Regions from separate parts of the Brevibacillus nigriterrae genome, predicted to be linked through region 2. Evidence: riboswitches for the same ligand, from Rfam matches in the RefSeq annotation. Region 2 holds a riboswitch; each other region holds the start of a gene.

Region 1 (7,843 bases), on a different contig from region 2:
TTGCTGGAGTCAATCCCCAATATGAAGGAGAAGAAGCACCGCCTGTTTTCGATCGGCGGACAGGTGCCAGCCGCTGGCTCAATCCGGAGCGGCTGTCGATTCAGAGAGCGGTGCAGTTTTGCCTTTGAGCGATGTGAAATCGACGACCCTGCGTTGTTTTCACTAGCAAAGGGGCATAAATGCCGCTGTTGGCTCTATGCAGAACAGGGAGGCCGAACATGACAGATGTGCTATTAGACGTACAAAAGCTGCAAGTACACTTCCCGATCAAGAAAGGTTTTTTTCAAAGGACACAAGGGTTTGTCAAAGCGGTTGATGACATATCCTTTGCCATCGCCAGAGGCGAGACATTTGGGCTGGTTGGCGAATCGGGTTGCGGCAAGTCCACAACTGGCAGGGCTGTCATGAATCTGATCAAGCCGAGCGCTGGGCGGGTTCTCTTTGCAGGGGAAGACTTGGCTCAATTGTCCGAGAGGCAAATGCTTCTAAAGCGCAAGGATCTGCAAATGGTATTTCAGGACCCTTACGCATCGCTCAATCCACGTCTGACCATCGAGCAAATTTTGAATGAGCCGCTTTCGGCCCATCAGGTGGGGGATGCAGCAGAGCGAAAGATGACCATTGCACGAATGATGGAAGTTTGCGGATTGAATCCTGCGTTACTCAAACGGTATCCACATGAGTTTTCGGGAGGACAGCGGCAGCGGATTTGCATCGCCCGGGCATTGATCCTAAAGCCACAACTCGTCGTGGCAGATGAACCAGTCTCTGCACTTGATGTTTCAATTCAATCACAAATCCTCAATCTGCTACAGGATTTGCAGGAAGAATTCCAGCTCACCTACTTGTTTATCTCGCATGATCTGGCAGTAGTAAGGCATTTATGCGACAAGGTTGGCGTCATGTATTTAGGCAGAATGGCAGAAATCGGCACAGCGGATCGTATTTACTCGAACCCGCAGCATCCGTATACGAAGTCCCTTTTGTCAGCCATCCCCACCGCAGATCCGAGGCAAAAAAGGGAGCGGATAATGCTGCATGGTGAAGTGCCGTCACCAGCCAATCCGCCGAAGGGTTGTGCGTTCGTGACGAGGTGTCCAAAAGCAATGGACATCTGCAGGCAAGAGAGACCTCTTGTCAGTAAGGTGGAAGACGATCATTTGGTCGCTTGTCATCTCTTTAGCTAAGAGAGGAGACACATATGAAAGAAACAATGGTAGTAGTCAAACGCGGCAATCATATCGAAAGCACACACGCTGGGAGCATCGCCGTCGTGGATAGGCATGGCAATCTCCTGTATGGGCTAGGAGACATCACGCGGATGACCTTTACCCGCTCTGCATTGAAACCGGTTCAGGCAATCCCCGTTCTACAATCGGGAGCCGCTGAGCGTTTTCTGATGACGGATAAGGAAATCGCCATTTGTTGCGGCTCTCACAACGGAGAAGAACAGCATACGCAGGTAGTCAACTCCATGCTGTTTCGCATTGGACTGCAAGAGGGTAATCTGCAATGCGGTGCCCATCCCCCATATAACCATACTCACTATTTGGAAATGGTGAGAAAACAGGTGGAGCCAAGCGCCATTCATAATAATTGTTCAGGAAAACATGCAGGCATGCTGGCGCTAGCCGTGCATTTGGAAAGTGATATTGACACGTATCATCATCTGGAGCACCCTGTGCAGCGGAAGGTTGTTGAAGCATTGGCAGAGCTGGCGGAGTTCCCGGAGGATCAGATGATGATTGGCATCGATGGCTGCGGTGTTCCCAATTTTGGTATTCCATTAGACAAATTGGCTCTCGTTTTTGCTAAATTTGCTAATCCAGAAAATGTGCAGCACCATTCGCTCAGGCAAACGATCAAGCGCCTTACCCATGCCATGGTACAGCATCCCGAAATGATCAGCGGGACCAACGACTTTTGCACGGAGTTAATCAAGGTGGGAGACAGAAGGGTTCTCGCCAAGGGCGGCGCAGAAGGGGTTTATTGCCTAGGGCTAATAGAGAAAGGGATCGGGATTGCCATCAAGGTGGAAGATGGAAACTGGAGGTCCGCTACACCTGTGGCGGTTGAAGTGCTAAAGCAGTTGGGAGAGCTGACACCTCAGCAGGAAAGAGCATTGCAATCCTTTCATTTACCTGTAATCACAAGCAGAAAAGGAGAGGCGGTCGGCAGCATTGAGCCGGTCTTCCAATTGAGGGCAGGAAACACAAACATCATACAGTAAGGGGGAAATACGATGTCGTTTGTGAAAGGTAACGTATCAAGGCTGTTAACTGTTTTTCTGGCGTTTGTTTTGATCATGGCTGCTTCTATGCAGGAAGGGTACGCAAACGAGAGTACGTCAGCGGCCAAAGGAACACTTGTGATTATTGGCGGCAATCTGGAAACCAACAATGCAGAAGTCTACAACCAGATGATCGAATTGGCTGGAGGCAAGGAAAGGGCGATTATCGGGATATTTCCCACTGCCAGTGGCTCCATGACTTCTTCGGAAAGCATGAAGCAAGATTTTGAAGCGTACGGCATCCCTTCTGATCGTGTCCGCATCATTGATATTACCGAAAAGAACTACCCAGATAAGGTAAACAACGCAGAGGTGGCAAAAGCTGTTTCCGAATGCACAGGACTCTTTTTCGTAGGCGGAGATCAGTCGCGGATTACCAAGGCATTTTACAATGAGGACGGGACAAATACGAAGGTGCTCGATGCGGTTTGGGAGGTTTACAAATCGGGTGGCATGATTGGGGGAACATCGGCAGGAGCAGCGATTATGTCGAATCCGATGATCCTGAATGCCACGTCACTGGAAGCGTTCGAATTGGGTGTGACCTACGATGGGGAAAAGCCTGGGTTATGGGTGACTAAAGGTCTTGGTTTCTTTGAAGGTGGGATCGTCGATCAGCACTTCAGCAAGCGAGGCCGCATTGGTCGTCTCGTGGTTGCGCTTGTTCATGAAAAAATAAACTACGGCTTTGGCATAGATGAAAATTCAGCGATGGTGGTAAAAGGCAGCGAAATTCAAGTCATCGGTGCAAGCGGCATGTTCCTGGTTGATGTATCCAAAGTAAGCACAACCAAGAGCGGCGCCTATACAAACGTGGATGTATCTTACATTGAAAAGGGTGATAAGTACAACTTTGCCACCAAGAAGTTCACCCTCGATAAATCAAAAACACTGATCCCAAAAGGGAGTGAGTATTACGAAGGGAATGCGCTGAACACGAATATCTTTGGTTCGGACGCTGCCAAGTTTGCCCTGCTGGACGATTTAGTCGATAATACGGCAGCGGAATTCCGCGGGATGGCGTTTAGTCTCGACAAGGAAAACAAGGGGAAGGGAGTAACTGTGGTATTCAGCAAAACCGCCAATACAGAGGGATATTACGATGCAACTGAATACGCCTCATCTGCCCTTCATGTCAGAATGGATATCCTTCCGATTGAAGTCAAGGTAAAAGAATTGAAATAGGTGTAATAGACGAAATGCTTGCATTGTATGAGTAGTCTACCATTTGAGTGGAGGAGTGATTTACTTGCGAACAAAATGGTCTGTCTCCAAAATGGTAATCAGCACGGTTCTCTCGGCAGGTCATCTTCTTAGCCTGGGAACGGTAACAGCAGCGCCAGCTCCTTACTCGTATTACACCCACGGCAACGCAACAGACGTCTCTACAGCAACTTCGTTCGGAGAGGTGTTCATGGGGGGAAGCACTGATGTAGATGAAGCATTTGTTTGGATGAGTGAAAAGGCAAACGGAGGTGACTTTCTCATTCTCCGTGCTTCGGGGACAGATGCCTACAACCCTTACATTTATGACCTTGCACAAACAGCCGGAACACCTTTGAATTCAGTAAATACTTTGATCGTAAATGATTTGGCAATAGCGGGTTCCCATTCTTTTGTCATCGATAAAATCAATCATGCGGAAGCCATTTTCTTTGCTGGTGGCAATCAAGCGGATTACGTAAATTTCCTGAAAGGTACTCCAGCATTAGACGCCCTCAATAATCGAATTGCCCAAGGCATTCCGTTTGGTGGCACGAGTGCCGGGCTGGCTATTCAAGGAGAACATAGCTATGATGCAATTGCCACCAAGAGCAAGACCCTTGATTCTCCTACTGCCTTGAATAATCCATACAATTCACTGATTTCCCTGACCCATGGCTTAATTGAGACACCGGTCAATGGGCACCTCATCACAGACAGTCACTTCGAACAGCGTGATCGAATGGGGCGCTTCCTTACCTTCCTCGCCAGAAATATTCAAGACGGCTTCGAAGCCGCTGACCAGGCAAAAGGCATGGCGGTGAACGAAATGACAGCCCTTCTCGTGGAACAGGACGGAACAGCAACGGTAGTTGTGCAGCCTGGGGCTACTAACCCGGGAGTGTACATGGCTCAAAGCAACCAGGCTCCATCCGTATGCCAAAATGGCACACCGCTAACCTTTACCAATATTTCGATTTACAAGCTGACAGAAGGAGATAGCTTCAATCTAAATACTTGGACCGGGTCTGGTGGATTGTCTTACAGTGTGAACGTGAACAATGGTGTAGTAACTTCGTCAACGGGCAATATATATGGAACAGAATAGCTGCAGGTAATGACTGGTCGCCTTGTCTGAAATAATGACGGGGCGGCTTTTTTATATGTGGAATAGACTGTAAAATCTCTTTACATAGCATACAGGGGTATAGTATTATCAAAACAAAAAATCTCAACTAGGAGGCAAACTATGAAAATTCTGTTACTTGGTGCAAACGGGACGATTGGGAGTGCGATTCAAAACGAACTCCAATCCAATAATGAAATCATCTCAGCAGGAAGAAGCGGGGCCGATATTGCAGTTGATATAACGTCACCAGAAAGCATTAAAGCGATGTATCAAACCGTTGGCAAAGTCGATGCCGTGATTAGCACACCGGGTCAAGTTTTTTTCGGACCGCTTTCGGAGTTAACGCCTGAAAACAACGAGATCGCAATCCAAAGCAAACTGAAAGGACAAGTTAATCTTGTTTTACTGGGAATGGACCATGTGAACGATGGGGGGAGCTTTACGTTGACGACCGGAATTACCATGGATGATCCGATCAAAGGCGGAGCATCAGCAGCCATGGCCTGTGGAGCAATTCGAGCTTTTGTCCAGGCTGCAGCAATCGAAATGCCACGGGGTATTCGGATTAACAATGTGAGCCCCAATGTCTTGGTGGAGTCATTTGAAAAGTATCGTCCGTATTTTCCCGGTTTCGAACCTGTACCTGCCAGCAGAGTAGCCTTGGCTTACCGAAAAAGCGTGGAAGGAGCTCAGACAGGACAGACCTATAAAGTATACTGAATGGCATCTCCTGCTTCCGGTTGGATTGACGAAACAGGCAGCCGATCTGTAACTGGGGCAGTGAACGAACAAAAGTATCAGATTTTTAACAATTACTTAAAATGAATTGTATTTTTAAAATCGAAGTAGTATAAAAAGAGTGTAGTTCTAAATAACTAGGTCTAATTACATAGAGGAAGCGAAGAACAGATATCTTTACTTGGGCGCTTAGATATCTGGGAGCGAGTAGCGCAACCGACCTACAGTTTTGTAGGTCTTTTTTTTCTCAAGCAGGTTTCAATCAAGGAGATGAGTTCATCATGGATTACGCTGTTTTTGTTACGATTGTCATTACTTCATACGTTTGCTTAACTGTATGGTTGAAGCGCATCCTGAAGGCAAGAGGTTATGAACAAAAACAGATTATGGGTCGATCCCAATCGTTCATCTGGGGCTTGCTTGCTCTCGTTCTTCTCTTTGGCTGGTTTTTTGTCAATCAGGCAGAAGAGGATGAAGTGGCAAAAATCAAGACACCGCTTGAAGGATTGGCCCCTGTTTTCTCCAAGATTCTGCAGGATGAAGGACATGCTCGTATACAGTTGGATACGCTCCCTTCCGACGCCCTGTATCAGCGAATGTCTGACCAAATGATCGAATGGATGAAGCTGTACCCATTTATTGAAAGTGTCTACACGATTCGCAAGCTGCCCGATGGAACGAATGTCTTGGTTGTTTGTCCGGAAGCTGACCTCAACGATAATGGCAAAATTGACTCGAGATTGGAACTTGCTGTACCGATTGGTGAGACATATCCCAATCAGCTTGCTGAATTGGAGCTGGCATTCAAAGGGGAGAGAACGTTACAAGAGACACCGTATACAGATAAATGGGGTACATGGATCAGTTCATTTGCACCAATTTATGATTCCTCTGGTAACGTAGAATCCGTACTGGGGATCGATTTTGATTACAATGAGTGGAAAGTGCGGATTGCTCATGCCCAGTTGCTTCACATGTACTTCTTGAGTGTTCCGCTAATATTATTGATCGGGTCGTATTGGATGGCATTTATGCACAGACTCAATGGCTATCAGATCATGGAAAGTCAACAACGTTACCGCCATTTGTTGAAACAATACCGAGGATTGATAGATGTATCACCTGATGCCATCATGGTTCATAATGGAAAGTTTCTGTTTGTGAATGAGAAAGGACTGCAACTGATCGGAGCAGAAACGGAAGATCAAGTACTCGGGAAAGATGTCCTGGATATTATCCATCCTGATGATAAAGAGATCATTCTCCAAAGAATCAAAGTCATTTACGATACCGGGGAAACTCAGCCACTGCAAGAAGTCAAGCTGCTTACATTGGATAATCAGATTCGTTACGTTGAAATTGCTTCAATACCCATCAAATATAACGATCATTCTGCAATCCAGGTGATTGCTAGAGATATTACGGAAAAGAAAAACATGCAGCAGGCCCTGCAAAAAAGTGAAGAGCGATTCCGAAAAATATTTGAAAAGGCCGGAATCGGAATTGGATTGCGCAAGAAGTCAGGAGAAGTCATTGAAATCAACCCGGCGTTGGAGAAAATAACTGGATTTACTCGCGAGCAACTAAAACATCTACCGATCTCCGCTATCTCAGAACCTGTGCAGCCGGAAGATGAGCTTTATGAAGAATTAATTAGTGGGAAAAGAGATTCCTATCAAGTTGAAAAATTATATTATCGCCCGGACGGACAAGTTGTCTTGGGAATTCTTACCGTCTCCCTGTTTCCTTCTGAAGATCAAACAGAAGATTATATCATCGGGCTCGTTGTAGATATTACAGAACAAAAAGAGATGCAAAAACAGTTAAGAGACAGTGAAGAAAGGTATCGTACGCTTGTCGATTATTCACCGAATGCCATTGTCGTTCACGATGGGGAAAGTTTTCTCTTTGTGAATCCTGCATGTGTAACGATCTTGGGCGCATCCTTCCATGATGAATTGATCGGACAGCCGATCATGGAGCGAATTCATCCAAACTATCGAAAATTCTCACAAGAGCGGTTGGAACTGTTACAGAAAGAAGCAAAGGCTTTGGATTGGAGCGAAGAGAAGTTCATTCGTATGGATGGAACAGTTATTGATGTAGAGGTCATGTCAACTCCATTTATTTATGAAGGCAAGCCTGTCATGCAGACAATCTTTCGAGACATCTCGGAGAAGAAGAAAGCAGAAGAAGCGTTGCACAAAGTTCAGGAGCAGTACCGTTCCGTTGTGGAACACGTGAAGGAAGTAATCTTCCAAACCGATGAACAAGGACACTGGACGTTTTTAAATCCTGCCTGGGAGGAGATCTCCGGGTTTCCCATTGCAGAAAGCTTAGGTACTTCCCTCCTTGCCTATTTGCATCCTGACGACAGGGAACGCAATCAACAGTTATTCCTGCCATTGATTGAAAAGAAACAGGATTACTGCCGACAGGAAATTCGCCTCCTGACGAGACAGGGAGGATTCCGGTGGATCGAG
Region 2 (7,843 bases):
ATGTCTCAACGATTGCCCATGAGCTGGGGCATGCGATGCAGTCTTACTATACCAATAAAAAACAACCGTACATTTCTTCCAACTATCCGATCTTTACGGCAGAAGTAGCATCCACCATGAATGAGACACTTCTCTTCAAGAGCATGTATGCCCAAGCCAAAAGCAAAGAAGAAAAAATGTACCTGCTCAATCAGTACCTGGAGAATTTCCGTACAACCTTGTTCCGTCAAACACAGTTCGCTGAGTTCGAAAAGGTGATTCATGAAAAAGAGCAGGCGGGAGAATCGCTGAACGCAGAAGCATTGAAAAAAATCTACCTGGATATCAACAAGAAATATTACGGCAAAACGATGATCTCGGACGAAGAGATTGCCATGGAGTGGGCTCGTATTCCCCATTTCTACTACAACTTCTATGTCTACCAGTATGCGACCAGCTTTGCCGCTTCGGTTGCCCTGGCAAAACAGGTTTTGGATGAAGGCAAGCCGGCTGTTGATCGTATCCGTGATAAATTTTTGGCAGCAGGTAACTCTGCGCCTCCGATTGAAGTACTAAAAGCTGCTGGTGTCGATATGTCTACGGCACAGCCGATTGAGCAAGCGATGAAAGTGTTTGAAGAAACGTTAAATGAACTGGAGAAGCTGATCAACGAGAAGTAAAAGAAAAACGCCTTCCGACAATTCGGAGGGCGTTTTTCATGGAGATCGCTATACTTTGAATGAATGTACCAGCTCATATAAATCTTTGGACATTTGTTTCAAGTCCTGGCTCATTTTTTGCAATTCAACAACGGATTGTGTCTGTTCTTCTGTAGAAGCGGCAATCTCTTGTGTTGTCGCAACACTCTCTTCAGAAATAGCCGATATTTGTTCAACGGCTGACAAAGTATCGGTTGAGAGGGAAGCGATTTTATAGGTACTGTCAGCAATGCAATTGACACCTTTGGTAAGTTCATCAACAGACTGATAGATTTGTTCAAACAGAAGCCCGTTTTCAATAATCAGGGCAACACCTTTGTTGATTTCTTGGAAGCTTTGTTCTGTAGTTTCGGATGCTTTTTCTGTCTCAACAAGGATTTCTTTAATGTTGTCAACGATATGTCCAACGGAGTCATTCGTTTGTTTTGCCAGCTTCTGCACTTCCTGAGCTACTACGGCAAACCCTTTGCCATGTTCGCCAGCGCGTGCTGCTTCAATCGAAGCATTGAGGGCAAGCAAGTTTATATGGGATGCGATGTTACTGATGATATTAATAATATCTGAGATCTCTTTTGTCCGTTGTCCGAGGTTGCGTAGTTGGTGGGAATTGATCTCACCGTATTTTTGAATCTCGGTAATCTGGGACGAGATCACCTGAACTTGCTGATTACCTTTCTTTGCTAGGTTCTGTGCAGATTCAGATACTTCATTCATATTGGTCACTTTATCGTCTACAAACGACACAGAATCAGAGACCTGTTGCACCATATTGAATACTTCCTGGATGTGATTGGAGCGTTCTTCTGCTGCTTTGGCCTCTTCAGAAATAGACATGGTCGTAATTTTAGAGCTATCTGTTAATTTGACCGAGGCGAGTAAGAGATGATCACTAACCGTATCAATGGTTTCGGAATTATCACGGATCAGCGAAATCAACTGTAGCAATTTCTTTCTCATCTCTTCGAAGCCATTACTCAACGTACCTAATTCATCGATCCGGTCGGTAGTAATCGGGGTAGTTAAATCTCCCTGAGCTAGCATTTTGGTTCGTTCTGCAAGAGAAATAACAGGGATGATGATCATTTTTTTCGAAAGGATCGATAAGAATGCACCGATAATGACAGCCGCTACGACAAAGCCAACACTCAACCACAAGATATAATTTTCCAGGTTTTCAATAAAGGAGGCATCCATATCAATACCAATAACAGTATTTGAAGAGACAGGGAGGAAGAGTGATTTATGAACTCCCCAATCATCTTTATAGATGCTGCTCATCACACTCTGCTTTGTTTCCAAAGCCTGATTTTGCTCCGGAGTGAAGGGGAGTTCACTCATATACATATCGTCATTGCTTAATGCGAGGATAACGTCTTTTCCATCCACCTTTGCGATAACATACGCATTCTGCATACCCTCATATTTTTTGGTGAAATTAGTGAGAATGGTAAAAAGCTGTTCATACTTCGAACGGCTTTGTAAAGCCTCTTCAATCAGTTGTGGCGTGGCTTCAATGGTCAGTTTTTCCATATTGGATTCCAAACGGTTTTCAAACTGTACGATGACATGATTGTTGACCAAATTCATAGAGGTTTCATAGAGAACAGTGATGAAGACAAACGTAAACAAAAGCAAAGGCAATAAGACTATTGCTGTCAATTGACGCCGAATCGATTTTCTTAAGAAATTCATCTCTTTTTCTCCTCTTTATCTTAAATCTTTTTACTTTTATATATTTGAAACAATTGATTCGGAATGCTTTATGTATTGGGAGAGATCTAGTTCGAGATATTTTTGATTATCCTCCAGACGATCGGTTCGATAGAAAAGCACAGCCAATGTCCGGGGATCGTTTGGCATGTATGAATGCAGCAAATGAGAGAACTGCTTCTTCAAGGCTTCTACATTGAATTCAGTGATGGAATCAGGATGTATAGTGGTTGGGATGTCGGCACAGAAAAAAGAATAAACTGAGTCGTCCATCGTCGACTGGATGTTATCCCAATCAGGTACATCTTGTTGAATAAATGCTTCATATGGATTAACCCCATAAGCAAAATAGCCCAATTCAGTCGTACCAATTCCTGCGAACCGAAGCGGGTTCACTTCAATAGGGGCGATCTGGCCGTTCCGTTTGATCCGTACCTCGAGGTGGAGAGGGAAGTTGACTAAATTTGCTTTTGATCCCATTGTCTCAAGAAATGCTTTGATGGAATCAATTGATTCTTGCAGAACTGCTTTGCTCGTGAAGTAAATCCGATCAGATGTATCATTTTCATGCAAGAACATGCGCTTGAATACATTGACAATTACAGGAGCCCCTGAATAGTCGAAATAGGCGTCAATCGCATATTCGTCTCCCTGAATCCACTCTTCTACAATGAAAGTAGTAGAGTCAAAGACGGCACCGGAGTACAGAGAGTCGGATAGTAGTAGTTCGTTATGTAGCTGTTCGCAAATTGTAAACCATTCCTGTTCGTTTGTAATTCGATACACGCCCCAACTGGCGTACCCAACTGCTGGTTTTAAAATCACGGGGAAAGGTAAAGCTTTTGGGTCTAGTTGAGATAATTCGTGGAGTGGAAGCTCTAGGAAGAAAAACGAAGGGTCAATCTGTTTCATCCATTTGCGAAAGTTTATTTTGTTCTTGAAAAGAGAAATATTTCGTACCAGTTGAGAATCAGGGAGATGTTTCTCTAATAACTCGAAGGCATTCTCAGAAGTGGTAAGCAAAGGATAATGCTTCTGCTCTCTTATCTGTCCTAGTAGGCCCGGAAGAGAAGTAACATTTAATCGGGACTGTGATGGAACAGAAACATTTTGAATGAACACAGGTGCTTGAGTCTTAGCTAAGGTGTCAGCTAAAAAGGGGGATGCGTATGGTTTGTCTAAAAAGATCAAGCAAATTTACACTCCTTTCATAATTACCTGAAGTATGAAAAAATAAAAAGAGCTATCCACGAATGAGAATAGCCCAATACTCGAAGTATAGGAAGTAAGTAATACTTCTTCAGCCATTCGGTAACCCGGCTATCATAGTCATCTAGACCTTAGACCCGTTGGCTTTGCGTCCTCATTTTTCAATGAGTTTGCCTTTATCGTGGTTATATAAGGTATGAATATACACGATACCGAGTATATAATAGGAAGGAAGTAATTTCAAGAACAAGTAAAATAGTCCTAATATTTGTAACAAATTGGAGCCCTACCAATTAGTAGGGCTCGTTGTTGGTTTTTCTATATTTGCTTCATGATTCTAAGCAGTTGCCGGACGAGCTTCAACTGTTTCTTCGATATGAACCGTATCTTCTTCTACGATGCGATTTGGATCAAATTCATTTTCCATTTTTGCGACGACAACAGTTGCGACACCATTTCCAATAATATTGGTAATCGCACGAGCTTCTGACATGAAACGGTCAACACCGAGAAGCAATGCCATACCTTCTACAGGAATCATTGGGAAAGCGGCCAACGTTGCAGCAAGTGTGATAAATCCAGAACCGGTTACACCAGCAGCGCCTTTGGAAGTTAACATGAGAATTCCAAGGAGAGTAATTTCTTGCCAGATTGTTAAATCAATCCCGTAAGCTTGGGCGATGAAGATTGCTGCCATCGACAAGTAGATCGAGGTTCCATCCAGGTTGAAGGAGTACCCCGTAGGAATAACCAGACCAACAACAGATTTGGAACAGCCGTAGCGCTCCAGTTTTTTCATGATGGGAGGCAAGGCTGATTCGGAAGAGGACGTACCGAGCACTAAAAGAATTTCCTCTTTAATGTAGCGCAGGAAACTAAAGATACTGAAACCATAGTATTTTGCAATACCGCCAAGTACAAGTACGATAAACAGGAACATCGTAATGTAAACTGAAGCCATCAATTTACCAAGGGAGAAGAGAGAAACTAACCCGAATTTACCGATTGTATAAGACATGGCACCGAAAGCTGCAATCGGAGAAAGCTTCATGATCATGTTTACGATTCCAAAGAATACATTCGTGAACTTTTCAAACAAATGAATGACTGGCTTGCCGTGAGATCCCATAGTAGCCAAAGCAAAACCGAACAAGATCGCAAAGAAGAGAATCGGGAGCAGTTCACCTTTGGCAAAGGCAGCCATTACGTTGTCAGGTACGATGTTTACAATAAAATCAATTGCCCCGTGACTGGTTTCTTCCGCTGCTTTGGTGTATTTGGAGACGTCTCCTTTTACATTGCTGGTATCAAGCCCCACTCCAGGTTTAATGAAGTTTACGACTACGATCCCGATCGCCAAAGCGACTGTCGTAACGATCTCAAAGTAGAGAAGTGCTTTTCCGCCGATTTTCCCTACCTTTTTCACGTCACCCATACTGGCGATTCCGTTAACAATCGTAAAGAAAATGATTGGGCCAATTACCATTTTAATCAGTTTAATAAAGACATCCGCCAGTACTTTCAATTCCGCCCCGAATTTAGGAAAGAAATGACCGACTAAAATACCAACAATGATACCGAAGATTACCTGGACGGTGAGATTACGAAAGTTGAGCTTCATCTTTTCACATCCTTCTCACGATATTTTATTTGCATAATGTAAGCGCTTCACGTTTGTATTGTAAGAGTTGTTTGAATAATTTGAAATAATATGGTCATATTGGTCTTTTTGGTCTTTTTGTTCACGTAAAAAAACCACCCGACACAAGAAGATAGCTGGCGGTCGACTAAACGCAACATCCGTGTTGCATCGTCGACACTCGCACGTCCTGAGCATCGTCGTGTAGGGCCCAAAACTAAAGCCCGGGGTGTGATACCCCCGAGCCTGTCAGATCAACTGGATAGATCAATATTTAGGAAAAGTATACTTCATGCGGATCTCTTTGATTTTCGCTACCAGCTCGGGCCCGATCTTGTTGGCATACTTATCGTACAAGGAATCAGTGGCCACAATCCATTGATAGCGTTGCTCATCCGTTAGCTCATCAATTTTCATCACAGCCATATTGCGAAGCTGGTTCAATTGGATATCGTTCATTTTAATAGCCAGATTATTGTTCCATTCGGTAGTTTCCTGAATGGCTTCCAGTAAGACCGACTGAATGTCAGGAGAGAGCTGGTTCCAGAAGTCTTTATTCATAATTACGGCATAACCAAGATAACCGTGGTTGCTGATTGTCATGTACTTTTGTACACGGTAGAGTCGTTTGGAAAAAATGTTGGAAATGGTGTTTTCCTGTCCGTCTACAATTCCTTTTTCGATACTTCGATACACCTCGTTAAAAGGAATGGAAACAGCTTCTGCATGAAATGAGTTGAATTGATCCTCCAAGACCTCGCTTTGGATGATTCGGAACCTTTGACCACTAAAATCATCAGGGACTAACAATCTGCGTTGGTTGCTTGTTACGTGTTTGAAGCCATTATTCCAAAATGCGAGACCTTTCATCTCTTTTTCTTCCAGGGAATCAAACAGCATTCGGCCTACTTCTCCCTGTAAAGACTCGTCTACGGCAAGTTGATTGGGAAATGCAAACGGAAGGTCCAATGCTAACCAACTGGGGAGTATTGTTGAGATATTGGAAAAGGCAGGGGCGATCATCTGAATTTCCCCTTGTTGCAAAGCTTGCATCTCATTGATATCCGTGTAGAGTGTTGCGTTGGGATAGACCTGAACTTCCACTTTGCCATTTGTTTTTTGATGTACTTTGGAGGCAAAATACTCAACCGCCAAGCCTTTGGGTGTATTTTCAGCTACAACATGGCTGAACTTGATGATGATTTTTTGGTTTAGTCCTTTTTGGATATCATCATACGGTAAATCAGGTGAAACGAGCTTCGATTGAAATCCGATAAAAATCGCTAACAATAGCACCGCTACGATAAAAAGGCTAAAGCCGACACTTGATTTCATGGGTGGTGTCTCCGTTTATTAGAAGTTGATTATTTTTCTTTATTATTTCACAATATTTAGAAGACGTAAATTCTCGGCAGTCATTCCAAGTAAGGGAGCCATTCCTCTGTTTAAAAACGTAAAAATTCACTGGAAAATTACATTGCTATCGTTTGGGATCGTTCTTTTCTCACTGCTCATTGGTGGAATTATCCTGTTGGGAAGCATTATTCGCTTAAAAGAGGATGAGGTCGGACAGCGCCTGCTCATTACAGCAAGAACGGTTGCAGAGATTCCATTAATCAAGACGGGCATTACAGAGCCTGATGGTTGGAAAACAGTGGATCCGATTACAAAAAGGTTGCGAATCATCAATGATATTACGTATATCGTAGTCATGGATATGAATCGGGTTCGCTACTCAGACCCGATTCAGGACAGGCTTGGTCTCGTGTTCTATGGCAAAGACGCTGAGCCCGCCTTTGCGGAACATTCCTATACGTCAAAAGTAAGGGGAGAGATGGGAACGGCTATCCGAGCGTTTGTCCCCATTATGGATGAGGAACACAAACAAATTGGTGTAGTCATGACGGGACACGTCCTTCCCGGGATCAAAGAGATTCTTCTCGATCAGAAAGAGTACATCATCCTGACGTTTTTTTTATCGATTTTGTTCGGTATCTGGGGGTCGTGGCGGCTTGCCAAACATATGAAAAAGCAGATGTTTGGTCTAGAACCGCATGAAATCTCACGAATTTTACGGGAAAGAACAGCGACGTTTCATGCCATGCACGAAGGTGTCATAGCGATAGATAAACAGGAGAACATCACGATCTTTAACGAGAAAGCCAAAGAAATATTCGGTATTACCGGAGACGTCCTCGGGAGAAACATTTGGGAAGTGATCCCCAACACTCGTTTGCCAGAGATCGTGCATCTACAGCAGCCCATATACAATCAGGAGCTAAAGCTAGGCAATGCCACCATCATGTCAACCCGCATGCCCATTAAAGTAAGCAACCAGACTGTTGGGGCCCTGGCGATTTTTCAGGATTTGACAGAGGTTACGAAGCTGGCAGAAGAATTGACAGGTGTTCGGGAGTTCGTCGATGCCCTGCGAGTACAGAACCATGAACACATGAACAAGCTTCACACCATTGCCGGACTCTTGCAGCTAGGGGCCACAGAAAAAGCATTGGACTATTTGTTTCAAATTACAGAACAACAAAGGGAGATCACAAACTTCCTTACAGAAAGTATCCGGGATGAGAGC
Region 3 (7,843 bases), on a different contig from region 2:
AAAATGCTTTTCCTGCTTGGGATCGGTTGTGACTAATAAAGAGCACTTTAGGAATTTGTCTGTTGGTGCACTCTTCAAGGGCTTCCTTCACTAATACGGTGAAAATGCCTTTTCGTCGAAAGTCAGGGTGGACCATACCGCAACATTCAGCCTCGGTGGAACGGAAGATATAAATACCGAGAAATCCGACCAATTGGTCATCATGGTAGAAAAGAAAGTCATTTGTCTCGTTGGTAGAGCGGCTTCGAAGCATATCACGGTTCAATTTCAATTGAATGTTTTCATAGGTGTCGCATTGATCTGCAAGCTGAAAGATCTCAGCTAATTCTAGTTCAGATAAACCTTGTCTGGGGAATAGTCCGTTTTTGGTCATGTGGTGTATTCCTTTCCAAATTCTTCAATATATTTCATGGTTATTATACAAAAATTCTAGCAAATTACACAAATATCTGATTTCGAAAAATTGTACATTTGTTTAAAAATAGTAATTTCCGGGAAATGGCTTCCTGGCATTGTCGAGAAATGTTCACAATTATATAGCCCGGAAGAGTCATTTGCCTTTGTTGAAAAGTTGGTATGGTTGTATACGGGGAGGTGTATAATGCCAATCGTTTTACTGTTGCTCATCCTTTTGTGCATTCCACAGGGAAGTGCGTATGCAAGCAGCTTACAAGAAAAGATAAATCAGGCGCCACCTAATGCAACCATTCCATTAGAAGATGAGGTTTATACGGGTCCCATTGTGATCAATAAACCATTGAAGCTAGTTGGCAAAGGAATAGATAGATCGGTAATTCAAGGAGTTGGGACTGAGAACGTAGTAACTGTCACAGCGAATGGAGTAGTCATCAAGAACTTGACTATAACGGGAGATGCATCGAGTCTAGTGCAAAAACGAGGAAACGGGATTCAACTCGATCACAGTAGCGGCAACATAATACAGGGACTCAAAATCATGCACGTACAGGACGGGATCTATTTTGATCAGTCTTTTGACAATGTAATAGAAGAAAATGTAGTAACCGGGTCACGTTATGGATTTCATCTGATGTCTGCAGGGCGAAGCCGATTCCAAAAAAATGAGGTGAACCAGAGCGTGACCGGAGCAATGGTCATGGAGACGAATCAGGCGGTTTTTGAGCAGAATCGCTTTCTCAAGCAACGTGATACCAAGGGTTTCGGTATGTTGCTGTTTCAGTGTCAGGAATGCAAGGTGATCGATAACGTCATCTCCGACAACACACATGGAATTGGCATCGATTCGATAGAAGCCAGCAAGATTTCTGAGAATAACATCAGCTCCAACTCCATTGGTATCGATATTTTTGGGCCGATTGAGAATTCGGTAATCATCCGTAATTCATTCATCGGAAATGTCCAGCAAGCCGTTGTAGAGGATGGCATCCGCTCACAGGTCTTTCAAGAACAGGGAGTGGGCAACTATTGGGATGATTATGTTGGCTTTGACGTAACAGGGGATCAGATCGGGGAGACCGGTTATAGCAGTCAAGGACTCCTTTTTCACTGGATTGAAAAAGCACCAGCCCTGCAAATCATGTTTGCCAGCCCTGCCCAATCTTTCCTGGATACCGTGGCTCAATCAGATGATACGGTCATCGATGCCTATCCCTTGATAAAGCCGCCAACCATCAAACAGCAAGACCTGCGAGAAACTGGGGCTGGCTTCATGTTTCCCGTGTTTATTTTCATTTGCTCCGTACTGGTAGCTGGAAGTATTTCTTTCATCTATAAGAGTGCTACTTATTCGAGACCATAGGAGGGAAAAGATAGATGAGAAAAAGAGAGATTACCATTTGGGCAACAGTTATGGCGGCCTGCTTTTTTCTGCTTGCTGGATGTGGAGGGCAAGCAAAACCGCAGCCACAAGCAGTTAATGAAGCCGTAGATACATGTGAAGAATGCCATATGGCAGTAATGAATAATGGCTATGCTGCGCAGATTGCTATGGCAGATGGGCAGGTCAAGAAATTTGATGATATCGGCTGTGAGACCAAATATGAGGCCGCACATAAAGATCAGCTTGCAGGAGCAGGCATCTATGTACAGGACCGCAATACAAATGAGTGGATTGAAAAAGAGAAGGCAACCTTTGTCGTCCTGGCAGAAGAAGCAACGCCGATGGGATACGGTGTTCACTCCTTCAAGACAAAAGAAGCAGCAGAGGCCTTTGTCAAGGAGCATGGAAAAGGGCAAATTCTCGATGCAGCAGGGTTATCTTCACATGATTGGCATCAGGACAAATGAAAGATTTTATTTTCTATGAACTAAACCTTGCCAGGAAAAATAGATGGATTGCCGGGTTTTCCGCCTTGTTTGCTGTTCTCTCCGGACTACTTCTCTATGTCTCCGTGTACACTTACGGTGGCGGCGGACACGAGGGCTTTAGCCGGGAAATTTCCTCGCTCTTAAATCTGTCTATCTACATTATCCCGATACTTTCCCTGCTGTTAGGCTCTGTTTCTGTAGCCGGAGATCATACAGACGGAATGTTCACGTTGCTCAGATCTATTCCGTTGTCTGTCAGAACCTATCTATGGGGCAAGTTCCTCGGACTCTCACTGTCCCTTTCCATTGCCATATTTCTGGGTTATGGAGTTGGAGGACTATTGTTTTCTCTCTTTATCGGAGAGGCAGATTTATCTCTGTTTCTTTTATTTTTGCTGGTCAATTTGGCGCTCGCTTACATTTACATGGCGATTGGCTGTTTGCTCGGCAGCATCGTTTCCAGTAGAATTCAGGCCATTTTCAGCAGTCTGGTGATATGGTTTTTCTCTGTCTTGGTTTACGGGATGCTGATGGTAGTCATCCTGCCTTTTCTACCTTTTACGATGATGAAAAGCTTTGCCATTGCGATGATCGCTCTGAATCCGGCCGATTTACTGCGTGTTATTTTCGTTATGGCGATCGGAGATGGTGGAGTCTACGGGCCATTGTTCTATACCTTGTCATCGGTGATGAAGAATGGTTTTTCTCTTCTAGCTGTGTTCGCAGGGATTTTGCTGGTTTGGGTCGGGATTCCACTGGTCATTGGCAGACGATATCTGGAAAGGAGAGAGGGACGTGGCTAAGATTTGGGAAGGGATTGGCATCTCCAAAACGTATCAGAATCATACTGCCCTGGAGCCGCTTACGATTTACTTTACCGCAGGCGAATGTGCGTCCTTGTGCGGAGGCAATGGTGCTGGCAAAAGTACCTTGCTTCAGTTAATCGCAGGCGTACTGACTCCCTCAAGTGGCTCCATCCATCTGGCAACTGGAACAAAAATCAGTTACATGCCGGACAGACTGGAGTTTCCAAGCAAAATCACAGCGTATGAGTTCCTGTTGTTTATCGCAAAAATGAAACAGTGCACGAAGCAAGAAGTACTCAGCAAACTGGCGAAAGTAGGATTGGATACTGCAGCAGAGAAGCAAGTTGCTACTTTTTCAAAGGGAATGCAACAAAGACTGCTGTTAGCCCAGGCGATGCTTGGCGATCCTGATATTCTCTTACTGGATGAACCGGGTAATGGACTTGACCCGTATTGGATTGATTTGTGGAAAAAGATTTTGCATGAGTATAAGGAGATGGGCAAAACCGTAATTTTCTCATCTCATGTTTTGCACGATGTCGTTGATGTTGCTGACCGTGTCCTCCTGTTTAATCAGGGAAAAATGATAGATGATTCACCTGTTGTTGCGTGGAAGGAAGCGGGGCGCAACTGGAATGAACTGTTTTTGGAGAAGCTGGCTGAAGGGTAAGTAAAGTCGCAAGAAAAAAAGCGACTTTTTTCTTTGATTTTTGACAAAACTACTGTAATTTATGAAAAAAAATGTTACCTTTATAGTAACAATTACCATATCAATCAGTAATAGTTCATGGAAGCAATGAGCTGTCACCTGTAAACTGGGCACTTGGGTGATAGGGAGCTAGTAGTGCAACCGGCCAGTTCATAACAACTGGTCTTTTCTTGTTAGCCAGTATGCTATTTTTGATGATTATTTGGTTTGATTCTTCTCGTAACGGAATGGTGAAAACTATGAAAATAATGATCGCAGTCGATGGCCTGGAGTTTGTACACAAATACCATGATTTTATTGAACGTTATTTCCCATGCGTTACCAAAGACCTTCATATTGTTCATGTAATCCCCAATTACTCCGCATTGGTTCAGACATACCCGGAAATTAAGCAGGAGCTTTACCGTCAAGCAGAGGAACTTGTGAAAAAAGTCACAGACTACCTTGCGGAGATGGATGCACAAATATGCTCACAAATCATCGAAGGTCCTGTCACACAAACCATCCTGGACTATGCTACCCAACATGAAATGGATGCGATCCTCCTCGGCTGCCGTAGTCTATCAAACTACTCTTCTCTCTCGCTGGGCAGTGTCAGTTTGGGGATTGCGAATCAATCCCAGATTCCAGTAATTATTGTGAAGTAGGGGGAGTCTACATGATGATTAAGAAGATGTGCTGCTTCTGTTTTAAGACATCCATTTCCAGTATTGATGGAGATAGTCACTGGGACTGCCCCCATTGTGGCAAGGATATTACGGATCTCCCTTCTGTACCAGAGGAAGAATCATTTAGTGAAGAGTATGTCAAAACGATCCTGCAATATAAGGAAAAATCATATCAGGTAGACATCACCATTGAGCAAGCGCAATCAAATGTACTTCGGGCCGAAGCAGAAATCAAACGACTAAATTATCAAACCCAACTCATCCTTCAGGCTGCGGGGGAGGGAATATTTGGTCTTGACCCGAATGGGAATGTTACGTTTATCAATTCGGCTGCCCTGCAGATTCTTGGATTCGAACAAGATGAGTTGTTAGGACAAAATGTATACACAAAAATATGCCAATGCCACTTGATTGGTACCCCCAGTAAAATGGAGCAATGTCCGCTCTACCAGGCATCCCAGAGAAACATTCCGCAAACCCGTGGACAAGATGTCTTCTGGCGAAAAGACCGTACTACAATTCCGGTAGAATACGTAGTTACACCGATCCTTGAAAACGATTCCGTGATTGGAGCAGTATGTGTATTCAAAGATATTTCTGATCGCCTGCGGGTCGAAAAACAGATTCTTGAGGTGAAGGAACAACTGGAGTCCTTCATAAGTAATACGACAGATGCCATTCAAGTGCTCGATATGGAAGGAAAAGTTCTGTTAGTCAATACTGCCTATGAGTCTATTTTTGGCTGGAAGCGTGAGGAACTCAAGGGGATGCATACCCCTATTATCCCGCAACATTTGGATTATGAGTTCGAGGAAATACGGACGAAAGTAATTGCGGGTGAAAGACTGACAGATGTTGAAACGGTTCGACTGAACAAAGATGGCAGTTTGATTGATGTGAGTGTTACCATCTCTCCCATACGTGACAGTTTTGGAGCGGTTGTCGGGATTGCCAGTGTTATTCGGGACATTCGCGAGCGTAAGAGGATGGAAAAGGAATTACGTGAAAGCGGGCGGTTGCTGCAAGGTGTCGCTGAAGCATCAATTAATCTGTTGACGATGACAGAAGATTTTACAGAAACGATACAAAGAGTTCTCTCCATTCTGGGTTATAATGCAAGCGTTGACAGGGTTTATGTGTTTGAAAATCATCTGGAACCCTCATCTGGTGATATACTGGTTAGTCAGCGCTTCGAGTGGGTTAGAGATTCGATACAGCCACAAATGGGTAATTCCTCCCTGCAAAATATTTCTTATCACAAAATGGGCATCTCACGCTGGTATGAACAACTGTCAGCGGGACGCCCGATTGTTGGATTGGTTAAGGAATTGCCTGGTAATGAAAAAGATTTGCTCATATCACAAAACATCCTCTCCATTCTGGTAGTGCCAATTTTTGTCCGAGGCCAATTCTGGGGATTTATCGGCTTTGATGATTGTAAAAAAGAGCGGATTTGGAGCAAAAATGAAGAAGCTGGTCTAATTGCCGCTGCTGCCAGCATTGGAGGTGCCATTAATCGCAATAGACAGGAAGCGATGCTCAAACAGGACATCGAAGAAAGAATCAAAGTAGAGCAGGAGCTTGCGGCAGCAAACCAAAGCCTGCAGGAACTCTCGTCCATCGATGGGCTGACGGGAATCCCGAATCGGAGATACTTTGATGAGAATTATCAAAAAGAGTGGTATCGTTCCATTCGAAATCAGGCCCCACTGTCAGTCATACTAATCGATATCGACTATTTCAAGGAATACAATGACACCTATGGACACCAAAAAGGTGATGAGTGCCTCAAACAGGTAGCTAATATCATCGATAAAACCTTGCGCAGACCTGGTGACTTTGCTGCTCGATACGGTGGAGAAGAATTCATAGTAGTGCTGCCAGATACTGATTTGCGAGGTGCTGCGAAGATTGCCATCATGATTTGCAGTTTAATAGAAGCGGCAGCTATTCCTCATAGCCAATCACAGATCAGTTCATTCGTAACGATCAGTGGTGGAGTAGCCAGTGTAATTCCCGATCAAGAAACTTCACTCAAAAGTTTGATCGCAATCGCTGATAAACGGTTATATGAAGCAAAACAAAATGGACGTAATCAGATTGTGAGCACATAGGAAGTCAAACAAACTAGTAGATAAATGGGGGTTCGTGATGAGAATTGGCATTACCGGAAAAATAGCAATTATCGTTTTATCAATTGTTCTGGTAAGTATTGGGCTTGTCTCGGTGGTAAGCTACTTTACCAGTTACGAGCAAGTACGAAAAGCTGCAGGTATTGAATTGTACGGCTGCGCAAATATTACTACTGGTATTTTGACGCCTTCTGATATCGAAAAGCTTGCTAGTGGCGACAATTCTGTTCGTGAAAAGGTTGAAGGTGAGATTAGCTGGACCATCTCCAAGAAACCAATTTTCAAAAACCAGTATATCCTTTCGCTCGACGGCAAGGTTTTGGCTGCGGACAAGTCCTCACAAGAGCAAGGGATCAAGGCAGGAGACGCATATTTCATCGATCAGGCTGCCATAGATATGGTCAAAAGTATGAAACACCCGGAATTCTCTGAAGTGTATACATTCAATGGAGTAGAACGCTTTACAGGATATGCGCCAATTTACAAGGACCATGATGAAAGCAAAGAGATTATTGCACTGAATGCGATTGATTTTGATGCTAACATTCTGAATGATCGGACTTGGGAAATGATCAAGAATACAGTTATCATTGGCAGCATTCTGCCATTTGTGGCTGCTATTGTTACTTTCCTGATTGTACGAGCAACCATTAGCCCGATTAAACGAGTAATTTCCCAAGTCAATCTTGTTGCGAATGGTGATTTTACCGTTAGTACACTTGATGTGAAGAGCAAGGATGAGATTGGTGAATTGGCTGCCAACTTCAATAAGATGGTAACCAATTTACGAACGCTGGTTACCGAAGTAAAAGATACCTCGTCGCACCTTAATGAGAGCAGCCAGGCATTGCGTTCAGGTGCTAATCAGACAGGGGAATCTGCCGAACAAATTGCTTCTGCCATTCATCAGGTAGCAAGTGGTACCACACAGCAAGCAGATCAGGCAGGTACGGTCCTCGGACTGGTAGAGAATGCGAAGAAAGAGGTAACTAACGGAGACGAGCGAGCACAGATAACCGTTGAGATTGCAGTAAGTTCTTCCGAGGAAGCACGTCGTGGGGAAGAAGCGATCAATAAAGCCATTCATCATCTGAGTGCGGTAACGAATACGGTTCGCTTTGCTACGGACTCCATTCAGAAGTTGGGTAAACGTTCCGATGAAATTGGCGGTATTATTACCGTAATCACCAATATTTCCAATCAAACGAACTTGCTCGCATTGAATGCTGCCATTGAAGCGGC

What was found. A riboswitch is a leader RNA that binds a small molecule or an ion and turns the genes downstream of it on or off. The one in region 2 is predicted to bind cyclic di-GMP.
Region 1: it holds a riboswitch for cyclic di-GMP, as region 2 does, so the genes downstream of both, ACPW7N_RS15735 (sensor domain-containing diguanylate cyclase) here and ACPW7N_RS13480 (ATP-grasp domain-containing protein) in region 2, are expected to answer to the same signal.
Region 3: it holds a riboswitch for cyclic di-GMP, as region 2 does, so the genes downstream of both, ACPW7N_RS07260 (universal stress protein) here and ACPW7N_RS13480 (ATP-grasp domain-containing protein) in region 2, are expected to answer to the same signal.

What each region holds. Positions count from the first base shown of each region.
Region 1 is NZ_JBNCMT010000020.1:88,669-96,511, forward strand. It holds gene ACPW7N_RS15705 (ABC transporter ATP-binding protein) at 1-222, shown strand, start outside; gene ACPW7N_RS15710 (ABC transporter ATP-binding protein) at 219-1,187, shown strand; gene ACPW7N_RS15715 (asparaginase) at 1,202-2,230, shown strand; gene ACPW7N_RS15720 (cyanophycinase) at 2,243-3,475, shown strand; gene ACPW7N_RS15725 (cyanophycinase) at 3,540-4,601, shown strand; gene ACPW7N_RS15730 (short chain dehydrogenase) at 4,743-5,342, shown strand; cyclic di-GMP riboswitch class II at 5,509-5,591, shown strand; gene ACPW7N_RS15735 (sensor domain-containing diguanylate cyclase) at 5,642-7,843, shown strand, end outside.
Region 2 is NZ_JBNCMT010000016.1:71,033-78,875, reverse strand. It holds gene pepF (oligoendopeptidase F) at 1-659, shown strand, start outside; gene ACPW7N_RS13485 (methyl-accepting chemotaxis protein) at 708-2,390, opposite strand; gene ACPW7N_RS13480 (ATP-grasp domain-containing protein) at 2,427-3,599, opposite strand; cyclic di-GMP riboswitch class I at 3,716-3,802, opposite strand; gene ACPW7N_RS13475 (dicarboxylate/amino acid:cation symporter) at 3,955-5,238, opposite strand; gene ACPW7N_RS13470 (DctP family TRAP transporter solute-binding subunit) at 5,524-6,591, opposite strand; gene ACPW7N_RS13465 (ATP-binding protein) at 6,698-7,843, shown strand, end outside.
Region 3 is NZ_JBNCMT010000007.1:93,325-101,167, forward strand. It holds gene ACPW7N_RS07235 (GNAT family N-acetyltransferase) at 1-373, opposite strand, end outside; gene ACPW7N_RS07240 (NosD domain-containing protein) at 602-1,777, shown strand; gene ACPW7N_RS07245 (nitrous oxide reductase accessory protein NosL) at 1,792-2,265, shown strand; gene ACPW7N_RS07250 (ABC transporter permease) at 2,262-3,089, shown strand; gene ACPW7N_RS07255 (ABC transporter ATP-binding protein) at 3,082-3,762, shown strand; cyclic di-GMP riboswitch class II at 3,873-3,957, shown strand; gene ACPW7N_RS07260 (universal stress protein) at 4,041-4,448, shown strand; gene ACPW7N_RS07265 (sensor domain-containing diguanylate cyclase) at 4,460-6,583, shown strand; gene ACPW7N_RS07270 (methyl-accepting chemotaxis protein) at 6,621-7,843, shown strand, end outside.